One region of the Neobacillus sp. DFD-2R genome, then DNA from elsewhere that is predicted to be linked to it. Evidence: a T-box and tRNA genes for the amino acid it is inferred to sense, from the RefSeq annotation. Region 1 holds a T-box; the other regions hold tRNA genes.
The links. A T-box is a leader RNA that pairs with one kind of tRNA and senses whether it is charged. The one in region 1 lies ahead of metG (methionine--tRNA ligase), so its partner is inferred to be a tRNA-Met.
Positions count from the first base shown of each region.

Region 2: it has a tRNA-Met gene. The T-box ahead of metG (methionine--tRNA ligase) is inferred to sense a tRNA for this amino acid. The anticodon was not compared.
Region 3: it has a tRNA-Met gene. The T-box ahead of metG (methionine--tRNA ligase) is inferred to sense a tRNA for this amino acid. The anticodon was not compared.

Region 1 is NZ_CM173228.1:445,568-451,146, reverse strand. Features, by position in the region: gene AC3ANV_RS02160 (hypothetical protein) at 1-156, opposite strand, end outside; gene AC3ANV_RS02155 (hypothetical protein) at 230-670, opposite strand; gene AC3ANV_RS02150 (hypothetical protein) at 667-966, opposite strand; gene AC3ANV_RS02145 (RidA family protein) at 1,381-1,758, opposite strand; gene metG (methionine--tRNA ligase) at 1,812-3,446, opposite strand; T-box leader at 3,495-3,763, opposite strand; gene AC3ANV_RS02135 (HAD family hydrolase) at 3,957-4,754, shown strand; gene AC3ANV_RS02130 (hypothetical protein) at 4,997-5,146, shown strand; gene AC3ANV_RS02125 (MFS transporter) at 5,524-5,579, shown strand, end outside.
Region 2 is NZ_CM173228.1:4,751,486-4,757,064, reverse strand. Features, by position in the region: rRNA gene AC3ANV_RS23865 (23S ribosomal RNA) at 1-1,198, shown strand, start outside; rRNA gene rrf (5S ribosomal RNA) at 1,274-1,389, shown strand; tRNA gene AC3ANV_RS23855 (tRNA-Glu) at 1,432-1,506, shown strand; tRNA gene AC3ANV_RS23850 (tRNA-Val) at 1,546-1,621, shown strand; tRNA gene AC3ANV_RS23845 (tRNA-Cys) at 1,706-1,779, shown strand; tRNA gene AC3ANV_RS23840 (tRNA-Arg) at 1,795-1,871, shown strand; tRNA gene AC3ANV_RS23835 (tRNA-Pro) at 1,881-1,957, shown strand; tRNA gene AC3ANV_RS23830 (tRNA-Ala) at 1,982-2,054, shown strand; tRNA gene AC3ANV_RS23825 (tRNA-Met) at 2,072-2,145, shown strand; tRNA gene AC3ANV_RS23820 (tRNA-Ile) at 2,197-2,270, shown strand; tRNA gene AC3ANV_RS23815 (tRNA-Ser) at 2,278-2,370, shown strand; tRNA gene AC3ANV_RS23810 (tRNA-Met) at 2,403-2,476, shown strand; tRNA gene AC3ANV_RS23805 (tRNA-Asp) at 2,480-2,556, shown strand; tRNA gene AC3ANV_RS23800 (tRNA-Tyr) at 2,705-2,789, shown strand; tRNA gene AC3ANV_RS23795 (tRNA-His) at 2,795-2,867, shown strand; tRNA gene AC3ANV_RS23790 (tRNA-Gly) at 2,966-3,038, shown strand; tRNA gene AC3ANV_RS23785 (tRNA-Ile) at 3,044-3,117, shown strand; tRNA gene AC3ANV_RS23780 (tRNA-Asn) at 3,148-3,214, shown strand; tRNA gene AC3ANV_RS23775 (tRNA-Ile) at 3,326-3,399, shown strand; gene AC3ANV_RS23770 (S1 domain-containing RNA-binding protein) at 3,786-4,235, opposite strand; gene AC3ANV_RS23765 (hypothetical protein) at 4,975-5,319, opposite strand; gene AC3ANV_RS23760 (amino acid decarboxylase) at 5,514-5,579, shown strand, end outside.
Region 3 is NZ_CM173228.1:5,011,635-5,017,213, reverse strand. Features, by position in the region: rRNA gene AC3ANV_RS25225 (23S ribosomal RNA) at 1-1,305, shown strand, start outside; rRNA gene rrf (5S ribosomal RNA) at 1,396-1,511, shown strand; tRNA gene AC3ANV_RS25215 (tRNA-Glu) at 1,555-1,629, shown strand; tRNA gene AC3ANV_RS25210 (tRNA-Val) at 1,668-1,743, shown strand; tRNA gene AC3ANV_RS25205 (tRNA-Thr) at 1,749-1,824, shown strand; tRNA gene AC3ANV_RS25200 (tRNA-Lys) at 1,834-1,909, shown strand; tRNA gene AC3ANV_RS25195 (tRNA-Ser) at 1,950-2,042, shown strand; tRNA gene AC3ANV_RS25190 (tRNA-Met) at 2,075-2,148, shown strand; tRNA gene AC3ANV_RS25185 (tRNA-Asp) at 2,152-2,228, shown strand; tRNA gene AC3ANV_RS25180 (tRNA-Phe) at 2,279-2,351, shown strand; tRNA gene AC3ANV_RS25175 (tRNA-His) at 2,436-2,511, shown strand; tRNA gene AC3ANV_RS25170 (tRNA-Gln) at 2,528-2,602, shown strand; tRNA gene AC3ANV_RS25165 (tRNA-Gly) at 2,623-2,696, shown strand; tRNA gene AC3ANV_RS25160 (tRNA-Ile) at 2,703-2,779, shown strand; tRNA gene AC3ANV_RS25155 (tRNA-Asn) at 2,788-2,862, shown strand; gene AC3ANV_RS25150 (class I SAM-dependent methyltransferase) at 3,150-3,899, shown strand; gene AC3ANV_RS25145 (histidine phosphatase family protein) at 3,996-4,619, shown strand; gene AC3ANV_RS25140 (hypothetical protein) at 4,806-5,054, shown strand.

The DNA.
Region 1 (5,579 bases):
TGTGGCAGTCCACTCCGAGTTGGTTGGTATGACCTTTACAGGTTTCATGTTCATACCCGGATCCTTTTGTTTTGTATATGGTACGTTAACGGCTCCTCCACACGAAGAAAGCAGTAGGGTAGAAATCATAAGAAGAACGAACATGTATAGTTTCATAACAATCCTTCCTTTCGCTCGAAAAAATAACCCCATTTATCAAGACGAAATGGGGTTATAATTGATCATTCTATTATTTTAATGAAACACCTAGAATTTTTGCAGCCGTGTAGAGATTATCGCGGTTTACTTTAATAAGTTGGGCGATTTTTGTTTTATCTTTGCTTGTAACCGCATCTTGCAATTCATCGTATTTTCCGTGAATATTCTCAGCATAGGTCTCTCCTTTCATCTGCTTTAAAGGAGGTAGAATCGCGGCGTGGAATTCATCATGGAGACTGCTAGCTAAGGTAGTAGCTGATTGAAAGTCACCTTTATTTATATCGTTCTCAATCGTTGTAAATCCATTCAATTCATCCTGGAAAGCTTTTTTCAAAGAGGCATCTCCCATTTTCATGCCTTTCATGGAATTGTCCTGTTTTGGTTTTGTGGCACTTTTATTGTCAGATGTTCCACATCCAACCAAGCTGATTGCCATTAGAGCTCCGATTATCACAGCGAACATTTTTTTCATCGTGGTTTACTTCTCCTTTTTCTTCTGAAAATTAAGTTGAGCCACATCCAGATCCCTGTAATGCTCAGCACCATCATGCAAATAGCTCCTAAATCGGTTAGCCATATAATCGATGTATTAGCTACATTTCCGGAGTGGAGGGCAAAAATAAATTCTTGCAACTTCATCGCGCCATTGGTAGAGTAACCAATCAGCGAACGATGATTCAGTAATATTCCTGTGAACGCCATGAGTAATACCAATAAAGAACCGATTAATCCGGCGGAAAGATGAATGACTTTTAACGTTTTATACATGGGCAACACTCACGTTTTATTTATTTTTCCTTATTATCACATTTATTACCGAACTAAATATATTACAAAACTATAGATAAACGGAGTAAATTTTATGAAATTTTTGTGAACAACTTTGTTTTGGTAATATCCAGAAACCCCAGTAGTGTTTTAATAATATCCCCAACAATTAATACAATAACTCGTTTACTTCGTAACTACAAAAAAAAGAGCTGATCAGCTCTAATTCTTATTGAAGATAAGGTATATAGAGAATCAAGGTCTAGTTTAAAAAATTGGGGGCAAGCTTTCCTACAACATTTTTCTGGAGACATAAGATTTTGGATGCAGTCAGAGCATATATAGGTGTCATTAAGAAAAATAGAGGTTTTTATGGGCTCTAGCTATTTTGATCAAGCCCTCTTTACCTGAATTTTATCTTCTAGCTATCATCTCTATTTCAACCTGTGCTCCTAGAGGTAGGGATGACACACCAATTGTTGTACGAGCAGGATATGGAGCAGAAAATTGTTTTGAATAAACTTTATTCATTGCTGCGAAATTATTCATATCAGTTAAGAATACATTCACTTTTTCAACATTATCAGGTGCTAAACCTGCTGCTTCCAATACATTGAAAAGATTCTTAAAACATTGATTTGTCTGTTCAACAATATCACCTTCTACAAGCTTTCCAGTCTGTGAGTCTACCGGAGTTTGCCCGGATAAAAAAAGTAAATCTCCTGATTCAATTGCATGTGAATATGGTCCAATAGCTACAGCTCCAGATGCACTAAAAGCCTTTCTTGACAAATAAAACTCCTCCTCTAGATATAAAGTATGGAATAACATGGTATCATTACTAATTATAAAATGCCTTCATTTAATCTCTCTAATTCCTCTTCAATTCTTTCTAAATCAATCCTTTTAAAAAGTGGTTTAATTTTTTTAAGAGACATAGAAGTTATTTCAATTTCCTCCCAACTTAGTTCATTTAATCCTAACATTTCTTTAACATTTTTACTTGAAAAAGGAAGAATAGGATTAAGAAGTTGTGCAAGATTTGAAATTATATAGATACAATTTGACATTGTATTATCACATAAGGATTTTTCCTCTTTAATTTGAATCCATGGCTTCTGCTCATCAAAATATTTATTTGCATATCGCACAAATTCAAAGATATTCTCTAATGATTTTTTAAAATGAGCATTCATAATAAGTAAGCCAACTTCTTTATAGAGTTGACCAATTTTAGCTTTATTTTCTGAATTAATCTTACCTTCAGGTGTTTTACCATCATAAGATTTTTCAATAAACTTTAACGTACGATTAACAAAATTACCATATGCCCCTAGTAATTCGCTGTTATGACTATATACAAATTCACGCCACGAAAAATCAGTATCCCGATTTTCAGGTGCATTGATTGTTAAAAAATAACGGATAGAGTCTGCATCATATCTTTCTAAAATATCTGGAGCCCAAACAGCCCAATTTTGACTTGTCGATAGCTTCCGCTTTTCTAATGTCAAATACTCGTTCGAAATAATATGTGTTGGTAAAGAGTGATTATTGATGCCCATTAGAATAGAAGGCCAAATGACAGTATGAAACGGAATATTATCTTTCCCATGAATATAATAAGAAATGGTGTCTTTATTCCACCAATCTTTTATATTTTCGTTCTGTTGCTTCGTCCATTCGATACTTGCTGTTAAATAGCCTGCCACTGCTTCAATCCATACATAAATTTTCTTACCTTCAAAGCCTGCTATTGGGACATCAACACCATTTGGCAAATCACGCGTAACAGCTCTGTCGGGTACACCCTCTTTTAAATATCGAGTTGTTAATGTAATCGCATTTTCACGCCATCTATTTTCCTGCTGCGCTTTCCCCACAAATGCTTCTAATTGTTTCTGAAATTGACTAAACGCGAAATAAAAATGCTCTGTTTCTTTAATGGTGGGCTGGTTCCCACAGATCTTACATCTCTTATCAATTAAATCAAGTGGGTCTAAAATAGCAGAACAATTATCACATTGGTCCCCCCTTGCTTTCGCAACGCAATTCGGACAAATTCCTTCTACAAATCGATCTGATAAAAATTGATGATCCGTTTCACAATAGGCCTGCTCAATCGTCTTTTTGTAAAGATAGCCATTTTTAAGTAACTTTAAAAAGATTGCCTGTACTGACTTATGATGATGTTCGGCATCTGTACGAGTGAACAAATCGTAGGTGAAACCTAGCTTTTGAAAACAATCTACAAATTCTTCGTGATAACGGTTTGCAATCGCTTCAGTTGTCGTATTTTCTTGATTTGCTCGTATTGATATTGGCGTGCCATTACAGTCACTTCCTGACACATAAAGCACTTTTTCTCCTTTCTGTCTGTAATACCTTGCTAAAATATCACCTGGTAATAAAGCTGCTACATGCCCTAAATGCAGTGAACCATTAGCATAAGGCCATGCTCCTCCGATAAAAATGGTCATATTTATCCTCCCTAAATAAAAAAACCTCGCCCTTAGACAAAATGATTGTCTAAGGACGAGGTATATCTCGTGTTACCACCTTAATTCACTAATAATTTACATTATCAGCCTCAATAAGTACGGAGCGAATGAATCACTCTTATACTTTGACATATATAACGAGTGCCAAATCTCGTCAAGGTCTAATTCATTTAAATGAAAGTCGACTTTGCTGCTCAAAGGCCATTTTCAATCAACTATTTTCTGCTTCTTTTCAGCTACCGAAGCTCTCTGTAAGAAAATGAAGGTTGACTTACTTTCCTCATCATCGCGTTTAACAAATATATTTTCCTTATTATTACACAAAAATTTAAAATATAAAAGCGTTATATAGAAGGTTAAATATATAACTCAGATAGAGAACCGTCTCCTGCTTCCCAATAAACTTCATTTAATCTATACACTGAGTTTACTAGGCTTTAATATTCAGCTGATATGATTGTTTTAACAACGAATGAGGAGGCAGTATAGATGAATGTGCGTGCAATATTTATTGATATGGATGGTACACTATTAAAAGCCTCAAACTACATTTCCCGCCGAAATATGGAAGCCATTTATAGGCTCATTAATCAGGGAGTTAAGGTTTTTCTAGCCACTGGTCGACACTATGAAGTAACCGCTCCCTACCATAAAGAAATTGGATTACGAACTCCGATGATCTGTTTGAATGGTGCCGCTATTCACGATGCAGAGACAGGAAGAATTATGCAAATGAAAACCGTCCGATTGAACGAAGAACGCTTTCACCATCTGACTGCTGAAAGTCCTTGTAATGTTATTATCCATACAGCAAATGGGCTTTATTGTAAAGAAACAAATGAAGAAATCGATTATTGGACAAAAGTTGGGCAAATTCCGCCACGGTATATTGGAGATTTAAGACAGGCAAATTATCAAGATGTTCTTAAATATAGTGTTCGAACAGGTGCACCAAGTCCGAAAATTTCTGCTTTGTTTAAAAAGGAAGCAGAAGTCATCGATTGGAATGACGGGTTTGAGATGGTTGCTCCTAATGTTTCCAAATGGTCTGCGATAAAAAGCTTACTTACCGAATTTCGAATTAATCCAAATGAAGTCGTAGCCATTGGAGACGGACCCAATGATATAGAGATGCTTCGTCATGTCGGTACAGGTGTGGCAATGGGGAACGCTAGCGAAAAGGTTAAAGCAGTAGCTGATTTTATTACAGGACACCACGAAAATGATGGATTAGCTGAGTTTATCGAACGTTATCTTCTTAAATCATATGAATCATATGCGATTTAGAGTTTTTTATGGCTTTTTAATGGTGCTATTTGGGTATTTTTCATTATTTAATTATGCAATCTAGAATCTTGTTTTTCACTACTTCTCTCCTGTATTGCACAATTTTGGACATCTGTGAACAGAAAAAATAAGATAGCTTTACTCCTTCACCATATATTCCTGTTTATGTTTACTTTATATATATCAAAATATGTATATAATCCCCCACATCTCCAAACCTTATATAAATGGAGGTGATTCCATTGGATGAAAATGAAAAAGCACCATTAAAAAATAAAAGAAATAATGATTTATCTTCGGATGCTTCTCAAAAGCCAATAGTATTAGACGAGGCTCCTGAACCGCGTGGTAAGTATGGAGCACAAATAGATACCGATTTAGACAAATACTAACATTTCAGCGCCAATTTATTGGCGTTTTTTATTTTCATCTAAAACGGTAAAAAGAATGTCAATTATTGTTTCACTTTTCACTTACTAAAACAAAACTTCTGAACAATCAGCTTGCTTGACACAATCGGCTATTTCCTTTAATATATCTCATGCTCAAGATATTAGAAACTCAAAAAAACTCCTCCAACAGGATTCAAACTCCCCACATTTTATCGTAGCAATACCATTTCAAAGAGGAAGCTAAGTACGGTAAAACAAGGCAAAAATGCTTTTTGCTTTGGAGAATTTTCATTTATAGTAGGTAAAAAAATCATATTGTTCGATAATGGGAGATCTGTAAGGAAATCCGCTTATCGAACGAAAAAGGAGATTACTAAATGAGTAGCAGAACTACCGTAATGATCAGTATTGTTCTTGCCATGTTGGTAGCGTC
Region 2 (5,579 bases), 1.2 Mb from region 1:
GTAACTTCGGGAGAAGGGGTGCTCTTTGGGGTGAATAGCCTCGAAGAGCCGCAGTGAATAGGCCCAGGCGACTGTTTAGCAAAAACACAGGTCTCTGCGAAGCCGCAAGGCGAAGTATAGGGGCTGACGCCTGCCCGGTGCTGGAAGGTTAAGAGGAGGGGTTAGCGCAAGCGAAGCTCTGAATCGAAGCCCCAGTAAACGGCGGCCGTAACTATAACGGTCCTAAGGTAGCGAAATTCCTTGTCGGGTAAGTTCCGACCCGCACGAAAGGCGTAACGATCTGGGCACTGTCTCAACGAGAGACTCGGTGAAATTATAGTACCTGTGAAGATGCAGGTTACCCGCGACAGGACGGAAAGACCCCGTGGAGCTTTACTGTAGCCTGATATTGAATTTTGGTACAGCTTGTACAGGATAGGTAGGAGCCGTAGAAGCCGGAGCGCTAGCTTCGGTGGAGGCGTCGGTGGGATACTACCCTGGCTGTATTGAAATTCTAACCCGCACCCCTGATCGGGGTGGGAGACAGTGTCAGGTGGGCAGTTTGACTGGGGCGGTCGCCTCCTAAAGAGTAACGGAGGCGCCCAAAGGTTCCCTCAGAATGGTTGGAAATCATTCGTAGAGTGTAAAGGCACAAGGGAGCTTGACTGCGAGACCTACAAGTCGAGCAGGGACGAAAGTCGGGCTTAGTGATCCGGTGGTTCCGCATGGAAGGGCCATCGCTCAACGGATAAAAGCTACCCCGGGGATAACAGGCTTATCTCCCCCAAGAGTCCACATCGACGGGGAGGTTTGGCACCTCGATGTCGGCTCATCGCATCCTGGGGCTGTAGTCGGTCCCAAGGGTTGGGCTGTTCGCCCATTAAAGCGGTACGCGAGCTGGGTTCAGAACGTCGTGAGACAGTTCGGTCCCTATCCGTCGTGGGCGCAGGAAATTTGAGAGGAGCTGTCCTTAGTACGAGAGGACCGGGATGGACGCACCGCTGGTGTACCAGTTGTCTTGCCAAAGGCATCGCTGGGTAGCTATGTGCGGACGGGATAAGTGCTGAAAGCATCTAAGCATGAAGCCCCCCTCAAGATGAGATTTCCCATAGCGTCAAGCTAGTAAGAACCCTGAAAGATGATCAGGTTGATAGGTCAGAGGTGGAAGCGCGGTGACGTGTGGAGCTGACTGATACTAATCGTTCGAGGACTTAACCAGTTTTAAAGCGAACTCGTTTTTACAAACTTCTTCTGCATTATCCAGTTTTGAGGGAATGAAACCTCAAATAAATAGTCTGGCAGCAATGGCGAGAAGGTCACACCCGTTCCCATACCGAACACGGAAGTTAAGCTTCTCAGCGCCGATGGTAGTTGGGACTTTGTCCCTGTGAGAGTAGGACGTTGCCAGGCTAAGCCCCTATTGGGGCTATTATTTTGTCTAATTTTATAGTCGGCCCCTTGGTCAAGCGGTTAAGACACCGCCCTTTCACGGCGGTAACACGGGTTCGAATCCCGTAGGGGTCACCAAAGTTTTTTCGCGCTAGCGAAAATAACTTTCATTATTATGGAGGATTAGCTCAGCTGGGAGAGCATCTGCCTTACAAGCAGAGGGTCGGCGGTTCGATCCCGTCATCCTCCACCAATTTTTTAGTATTAATATGCCGGTGTAGCTCAAGTGGTAGAGCAACTGACTTGTAATCAGTAGTGGGGGTTCAAGTCATCAATTGGCGGCATAGCCAAGTGGTAAGGCAGAGGTCTGCAAAACCTTTACCACCGGTTCGAATCCGGTTGCCGCCTCCAAAATAATTTATTAATGCGCCCGTAGCTCAATTGGATAGAGCGTCTGACTACGGATCAGAAGGTTATGGGTTCGACTCCTTTCGGGCGCGCCATTATTATATCGGGAAGTAGCTCAGCTTGGTAGAGCACTTGGTTTGGGACCAAGGGGTCGCAGGTTCGAATCCTGTCTTCCCGACCAGTTGAATGTTTAAAATAACAACATGGGGCCTTAGCTCAGCTGGGAGAGCGCCTGCTTTGCACGCAGGAGGTCAGCGGTTCGATCCCGCTAGGCTCCATTTATTTTTATTGAAATGGCGGTGTAGCTCAGCTGGCTAGAGCGTACGGTTCATACCCGTAAGGTCGGGGGTTCGATCCCCTCCGCCGCTATATAAGAAATTAATGCTAATGTTGTTATTAAACATTAATGTTAGTGTTAATGGACCCTTAGCTCAGCTGGTTAGAGCAGACGGCTCATAACCGTCCGGTCGTAGGTTCGAGTCCTACAGGGTCCATTTATCTGGAGGAATACCCAAGTCCGGCTGAAGGGATCGGTCTTGAAAACCGACAGGCGGGTTAAACCGCGCGGGGGTTCGAATCCCTCTTCCTCCTCCATTAATTAAATTTAAATTTAATAATATTATCGTCGCGGGGTGGAGCAGTCCGGTAGCTCGTCGGGCTCATAACCCGAAGGTCGCAGGTTCAAATCCTGCCCCCGCAATATGGTCCGGTAGTTCAGTTGGTTAGAATGCCTGCCTGTCACGCAGGAGGTCGCGGGTTCGAGTCCCGTCCGGACCGCCATTTTTATCCCGGTAGGTTAACTACTGTTGATATAGATTGTGTGACTCAGTAGCTCAGACGTAGAGCAAAGGACTGAAAAGTCTTGTGTCTGCGGTTCGAGTCCGTCCTGTGCCACCATTAAATTTAATGCTCTACTAGACTTATATACGGAGGGGTAGCGAAGTGGCTAAACGCGGCGGACTGTAAATCCGCTCCCTCAGGGTTCGGCGGTTCGAATCCGTCCCCCTCCACCATGATGGCGGTTGTGGCGAAGTGGTTAACGCATCGGATTGTGGTTCCGACATTCGTGGGTTCGATTCCCATCAGCCGCCCTATTTAATTTATGGGGCTAAAGCCAAGCGGTAAGGCAGAGGCCTGCAAAACCTTTATCCCCGGTTTAAATCCCGGTGTTGCCTCCAATTTTAAAAATGCGGGTGTAGTTTAGTGGTAAAACCTCAGCCTTCCAAGCTGATGTTGTGAGTTCGATTCTCATCACCGCTCCATATTAGGGCCTATAGCTCAGTTGGTTAGAGCGCACGCCTGATAAGCGTGAGGTCGATGGTTCGAGTCCATTTAGGCCCATCATAATAAAATAATATATTTTTGTTCCGTAGTAGCTCAGTGGTAGAGCAATCGGCTGTTAACCGATTGGCCGTAGGTTCGGTCCTACTTGAGGCCATTTAATTTTTTAGGGGTAGTACTCAAGAGGTTTAAGAGGCGCCCCTGCTAAGGGTGGAAATCTCGTAAGCGGCGCGAGGTTCAAATCACTCTTCTCAACCATACATAAGATGCACCTTTAGCTCAGTAGGATAGAGCAACAGCCTTATAAGTTGTCGGTCAGAGGTTCGAATCTTCTAAGGCGCGTAAAAACATTTATAAGGTAAGTAAAAAAGGTTGGATAATGTGAACTTATCCAACCTTTTTTATTTATTATTCGAGCAAAAATGAATAGAATCCCTTCTATTCATTTTCAATTCCAGGTGCTAGGACCCGTCGATTACCAAACAATTACAAATCTCCTACTATAGTAAATGTAAAATATGGTCAGTTACTGAATGGAGCGAACCCTTTGGCTCTCAGTCAGACAGCCTCAACGCTGCGTATTTAGAGATGGATCTATTTAACTTTTATATTATTTTTTGTTTGATTTAATAAGCTAAAGCTATTAGAGTAATAATAAAGAAGGCAAGCCAGTTTACTAGACAGGCTTGCCTTTTTCTATATGATGAAGTATTAAAAAACGCAGCAGGTTATCCGCGTCTTCCGCCTCGACCGCCCTGTTTTGCACCAGTGTTACGTTTGAGGGTAGATAAATTCTCTTCACTAGTCTTTAAAAAACGGGCCATTTTATCTTCAAAAGTTTCCTTTGGTTTGAAATTGCCTTTTGAGCGGAAGTCTTTAGAACGGTTATCAACTCTTCCCGGGCGTGTTGGGCGTTGTGAATAAGAAGAGGTTTGTCCTTCGGGTCTATCTATCGCTTTTTTGATGGACAAGGAAGTTTTTCCGTCTTTTATACTAATCACTTTTACTTCTATCTGGTCTCCTACTTTGAGATGGTCATTAACGTCTTTTACATAGCCATCCGCAACTTCACTGATATGCACAAGACCTGTTGAACCTCCCGGTAATTCTACGAATGCTCCAAAATTAGTGATGCCTGTTACTTTACCTTGTAACTTGCTGTTTACTTCGACTGACATAAAAATAAGGTTCCCCCTCAATAATGTTAAAACACTATTATAACAAATTAATGAAGGAAATAATATAAACGAAGCAATTTGATTTTGAATGACAAAGGTGGAAAAGGCAGGTCTGAGCTAATATTTTATTTGGTTAATTTCATTTTAAGGTAAGAACCAATTAACCCCAAACTACTCTGCACGCAGAAATGCTTCAATAAGCAAGAAGATATTGTTTGGAAAGTAATTTAACGATGTATGACACATTTATTCCAAAATTAATTCGATTGCTAATTCAACTGCTTATGAAGGCATACCAACAACTTGGACAGATTATAACTATTCTATTGTGGAGTATATTTTGAATTAATAAAGGAGGTAATTGTGGAAAATGGTCAGGATCAAAACTATTTATCTGTAAAAAATAGATTGTTAATATTTATTGGAAGAGGGGGAAAAAATGAAGATTTTTGATATTTCCAGAAAGCTGCAAAATGGGATACCGGTTTGTCTGGGCGATTCTCCTTTTCAATATCAGGTCTCATGGTCCAAAGAGAGAAGCGGGTGGAAGTCCGGTTCGAGCAATACTGCGCCCGCTCCGCCAATAACAATATAAGATTGAATAATGCTATCCGAGAATTGATTGTTTGGACCGGTTCAAGCGATAATACAAAACCGTTTGGTGAATAAACCACATAAAGCAGATAGTAAAAAGCAGCGTTTATTACGCTGCTTTTTACTATTGTATATAATCGGGCAATTAGTTATGTTTTCTTCGATAAATTAACCAAAAGCTTCCTAAACCGATAATCATGAATATAACAGATCCAGGAACAACATACGCTTTTAATGAAGGCGTCTCTGTTTTGGTAAGTTTGGCATTATCCTTCATTCCATACTCGCTTTTCCCGGCTAAGGTCTTTTTAGCTGTTATCAAAACAGGAGTGGAAAGTTTAGTAGTAAAGGAGAGCTTATGTTCCTTTAGTGGTTGTTTAATTATCTCTCCGCTTTTGGGAGCAGAAGTTTCTAGATTAGAATAGGCAAGTACGTTTGTTCCTAATAGAAAAAACAACAGCGAAGCGATAAAGGAGATTTTCTTAAACATCTTATTCAACTCCGATATATTGTTATCTTGCTGTTTATCATTCTATCATCTATCGTCGCCGGTTATATCGTTTGGAGGGCAATGTTCACAAACCTTTCGAAAATAGAATAGTTTATATGATATAAATCAATTTAATACGAATTAAATCATGTTAATCTTAGTCATAATCCAATTACAAAAGGAGTGCGAATAAGATGAATAGCTTTCAAATTGAAGGAAAACGGGCAGTAATGGATATTCGGGAGAGAATTGCGAAAGGT
Region 3 (5,579 bases), 900 kb from region 1:
CTAGCGAGATAAAAGGTGCCCGTACCGCAAACCGACACAGGTAGGCGAGGAGAGAATCCTAAGGTGAGCGAGAGAACTCTCGTTAAGGAACTCGGCAAAATGACCCCGTAACTTCGGGAGAAGGGGTGCTCTTTGGGGTGAATAGCCTCGAAGAGCCGCAGTGAATAGGCCCAGGCGACTGTTTAGCAAAAACACAGGTCTCTGCGAAGCCGCAAGGCGAAGTATAGGGGCTGACGCCTGCCCGGTGCTGGAAGGTTAAGAGGAGGGGTTAGCGCAAGCGAAGCTCTGAATCGAAGCCCCAGTAAACGGCGGCCGTAACTATAACGGTCCTAAGGTAGCGAAATTCCTTGTCGGGTAAGTTCCGACCCGCACGAAAGGCGTAACGATCTGGGCACTGTCTCAACGAGAGACTCGGTGAAATTATAGTACCTGTGAAGATGCAGGTTACCCGCGACAGGACGGAAAGACCCCGTGGAGCTTTACTGTAGCCTGATATTGAATTTTGGTACAGCTTGTACAGGATAGGTAGGAGCCGTAGAAGCCGGAGCGCTAGCTTCGGTGGAGGCGTCGGTGGGATACTACCCTGGCTGTATTGAAATTCTAACCCGCACCCCTCATCGGGGTGGGAGACAGTGTCAGGTGGGCAGTTTGACTGGGGCGGTCGCCTCCTAAAGAGTAACGGAGGCGCCCAAAGGTTCCCTCAGAATGGTTGGAAATCATTCGTAGAGTGTAAAGGCACAAGGGAGCTTGACTGCGAGACCTACAAGTCGAGCAGGGACGAAAGTCGGGCTTAGTGATCCGGTGGTTCCGCATGGAAGGGCCATCGCTCAACGGATAAAAGCTACCCCGGGGATAACAGGCTTATCTCCCCCAAGAGTCCACATCGACGGGGAGGTTTGGCACCTCGATGTCGGCTCATCGCATCCTGGGGCTGTAGTCGGTCCCAAGGGTTGGGCTGTTCGCCCATTAAAGCGGTACGCGAGCTGGGTTCAGAACGTCGTGAGACAGTTCGGTCCCTATCCGTCGTGGGCGCAGGAAATTTGAGAGGAGCTGTCCTTAGTACGAGAGGACCGGGATGGACGCACCGCTGGTGTACCAGTTGTCTTGCCAAAGGCATCGCTGGGTAGCTATGTGCGGACGGGATAAGTGCTGAAAGCATCTAAGCATGAAGCCCCCCTCAAGATGAGATTTCCCATAGCGTCAAGCTAGTAAGAACCCTGAAAGATGATCAGGTTGATAGGTCAGAGGTGGAAGCGCGGTGACGTGTGGAGCTGACTGATACTAATCGTTCGAGGACTTAACCAAGTCATATTTATATGAACAAGGTGAACTCGTTTTTACCAAACTTCTTCTGCATTATCCAGTTTTGAGGGAATGAAACCTCAAAGAAAATAGTCTGGCAGCAATGGCGAGAAGGTCACACCCGTTCCCATACCGAACACGGAAGTTAAGCTTCTCAGCGCCGATGGTAGTTGGGACTTTGTCCCTGTGAGAGTAGGACGTTGCCAGGCGATGCCCCAATGGGGGCTATACTTATGTTTGTTTTTTAGAGTTGGCCCGTTGGTCAAGCGGTTAAGACACCGCCCTTTCACGGCGGTAACACGGGTTCGAATCCCGTACGGGTCACCAAGTTTTTTCGCGCTAGCGAAAATAACTTTCATTATTATGGAGGATTAGCTCAGCTGGGAGAGCATCTGCCTTACAAGCAGAGGGTCGGCGGTTCGATCCCGTCATCCTCCACCATTCTTGCCGGTTTAGCTCAATTGGTAGAGCAACTGACTTGTAATCAGTAGGTTGGGGGTTCAAGTCCTCTAGCCGGCACCAGTAGTTTTAGAGCCATTAGCTCAGTTGGTAGAGCATCTGACTTTTAATCAGAGGGTCGAAGGTTCGAGTCCTTCATGGCTCACCATTTTCTATGTAGGTTTATGTCCTACATGGTTGATTTATATGGAGGAATACCCAAGTCCGGCTGAAGGGATCGGTCTTGAAAACCGACAGGCGGGTTAAACCGCGCGGGGGTTCGAATCCCTCTTCCTCCTCCATTAATTAAATTTAAATTTAATAATATTATCGTCGCGGGGTGGAGCAGTCCGGTAGCTCGTCGGGCTCATAACCCGAAGGTCGCAGGTTCAAATCCTGTCCCCGCAATTTGGTCCGGTAGTTCAGTTGGTTAGAATGCCTGCCTGTCACGCAGGAGGTCGCGGGTTCGAGTCCCGTCCGGACCGCCAGTTTTTTTTTCTAGTAGGCAACTGCTATTGATATATATACTGTACTATATGGCTCAGTAGCTCAGTCGGTAGAGCAAAGGACTGAAAATCCTTGTGTCGGCGGTTCGATTCCGTCCTGAGCCATCATGATTAAAGTGTTTGTTAAAGGCAGACAAGGTTTCGAAACCTTTTAGAGGAATTCGTTTCCTACTACCACTGTCGATTATGGCGGTTGTGGCGAAGTGGTTAACGCATCGGATTGTGGTTCCGACATTCGTGGGTTCAATTCCCATCAGCCGCCCCAATAATTATTATATTAATGGGCTATAGCCAAGCGGTAAGGCATCGCACTTTGACTGCGACATGCGTTGGTTCAAATCCAGCTAGCCCAGCCATCATTCTCATTTTTAGATTTGCGGGTGTAGTTTACTGGTAAAACCTCAGCCTTCCAAGCTGATGTAGTGGGTTCGATTCCCATCACCCGCTCCAAATAATGGGCCTATAGCTCAGCTGGTTAGAGCGCACGCCTGATAAGCGTGAGGTCGATGGTTCGAGTCCATTTAGGCCCACCATAATTTGTTCCGCAGTAGCTCAGTGGTAGAGCTATCGGCTGTTAACCGATCGGTCGTAGGTTCGAGTCCTACCTGCGGAGCCATTTTATATAAAGAACATCTAAATTATATGGAATGGTATTACGAGCTTATAATCATCTTGAAGACAATTTAGAATTTTTACATATAAAACAATACTAAAAGACACCATGTTAAAAATTACATGGTGTCTTTTTTGATTTCTGCGTAGCGGTGATAGTTTTGTTGAAAAAGTATGATTAAATTATTTATCTTTAGTAAATATTTTTTCCAAGGTTGCCGTATAAGTAATTAAAATTTAAACTTAAAGAAAATAACTGGAATTTTATTCAAGAGAAAAGGAGAAATAAATTTGGAGAGAAACAGATTTTCTGCGATTGCCCATCGCAATCATACATTTAGTAATCCAATAAGTGAAGAAAAGATCATGAAAATGATCGGAATAGTATCACCAAAGCCAAAGGATAAAGCAATTGATATTGGAGCAGGAAAATGTGAACTGCTGATTCGTCTTGTGGAAAATTATAATATTTCAGCAACTGCGATAGAAGTGTATGACGGTTCTATCGAGGAAGCAAAAAAACGAGCAAGTAACAGAATTCCCGAGGACAGTATTGAGTTTATTGTGGAAGATGCCAAGCTGGCAGTCGAGAACTGTAAACAAGAAGGATATGATTTCGGAATTTGTATCGGGTCGACCCACGCTTTGGGCGGGCTGGAGACTACTCTTCAGACGCTGAAGCGTCTCGTAAAGAAAAATGGGTTTATTATTATAGGAGAAGGCTACTGGAAGAAGCCACCAAGTGCTGAATATTTGCAGGCTCTTGGTGGAGCGGACGAGTCTGAATGTAAAAGTCATGCGGAGACGGTAAGAGCCGGTGAGGAATTAGGATTAATCCCTCTTTGGTCCTATGTGGCAAATGAGGATGATTGGGATGAATATGAGTGGCTTTATTCCTTATCTATTGAAAATTATTGTCAAGAAAATCCCGAAGACCCGGATTGTGAAGCGATGCTGCAGCGAATCCGGACATGGCGACAAACCTATTTGAAATGGGGCAGGGACACGCTGGGTTTTGGGGTGTATTTGTTTCGGAACTAAGTTGGCAGCCTGCTAATTTAAAGAAAGCATTAAAATTCAAATGGGTGTAGGTTTACTAGATAAAAGAATATTGACTTAATCAAGGAGTGGAGAGATTTGAATATTTACGTTATCCGGCACGGGGAATCTGAGCATAATATTGACCGATCAGTGATGGCACATACCCATGATTCTAAACATAGCTTGACAGAACTCGGTCAGAACCAGGCACAAAAAACGGCTGAATTTCTTAAAACGAAACTAAACGAAAAGACTGTTTTATACGCTTCGCCGTATTTGCGAACGATTCAAACGGCGAAGGCGATTCATTCTTTTCTTCCGGAGCAAGTTCCATTTTATGAAAACCCGCTTATAAGAGAGTGGGAACTGGGAAATCTTTATGATTTCAACAATCGTACCCCGGAGGCAAAAAAGGAATTTAAAGCAGCGGGCCAATTTTACTTTCGCTATCAAAATGGAGAATCGCTGGCAGATGTGTACTTACGTGCGACTATGTTCATGAATACCGTATTAGATCGAGTAAAGCAGCAGCAGCGGTATGAAAATGTTGTGATCGTTACTCACGCTGCATTTATTCAAATGCTTCTGACCTTTCTAATGAACTGGCCAATTGAGGATTTGACCAATTTTAAACCTGTAGAAAATGCATCTGTCATCAATATTTATGAAACCGATGGTGATTACCGGTATGAAAAGATTTTTGTACCGAATGTCAACTAGCGGGTTCATAGGTGATAATCGATACAAAAATAATATAAAAATAATTTTTTTTTTAATATTTTTATTCGAGGATCAAATAGAAAGACAAAATGGTATCTTTTGGTATTATTACATTTATTACCTGATATAATTGAATGCTAAAAATTTCAGCGAGTAATATAATGGATACGAAGGGGGAATCAACAAATGATGACTTTTAATGAAATCGAAATAGGGATGTTACTAAGATTGGAGAAGACCCATAAATATGAACCAAGTTATATTGTTCGAGTTTTAGGTAAATCATTAAAAAATATCAACGGACAAGAAGTACCATTAATAGTGATTGAAGATCCGGAACACCCTCAAGAAATAATAAGTAAATCGCCATCTCTCTTCCAACCATTCTTTGAGAATTCATCTAACAAGTCCAACTTATTTTATGAAAGAATATAATTTTCAATCCATAACAGTCTAATAAATTGGTATGAATTCACACTTCCAACATTCCGGTTAGAATATTCGTTAAAACATTTATTTTCAAAAGAAAGCCGAAGGATGGTTAACACAGATCTTTCGGGCAGCCCTCATCACATTGAAGGTATATCTTTATAACGTCGTAAATCTCCCTTAACCGTCTTCCTCAGATATCTTACATAATCATAGTTTGGTGTATAGAACTGCCTTAAAGAGACGGCCATCTCTTTGGGGCTTTATTTTTGTCCTCCTCTCGCCAGGGAATGATTTCAATTATTTAAACAAGTAAAGAGGTGGATGAACTATAAAACAATCCTCTTTTTAAGAGCCGATTATAAACAAAGTTAATAAAAAGGAGGATAAACCTCTATCTGGAGATAGAGGTTTTTGTTTTTAAATTCTATCATGGGATAGTCGATTCATAGAATGGGAGGAGGTATGATAATAATTGTTAGGTTAATGCTTTAGGGAGAAATTTAATGACATTTTTATTTTTAATTCAAA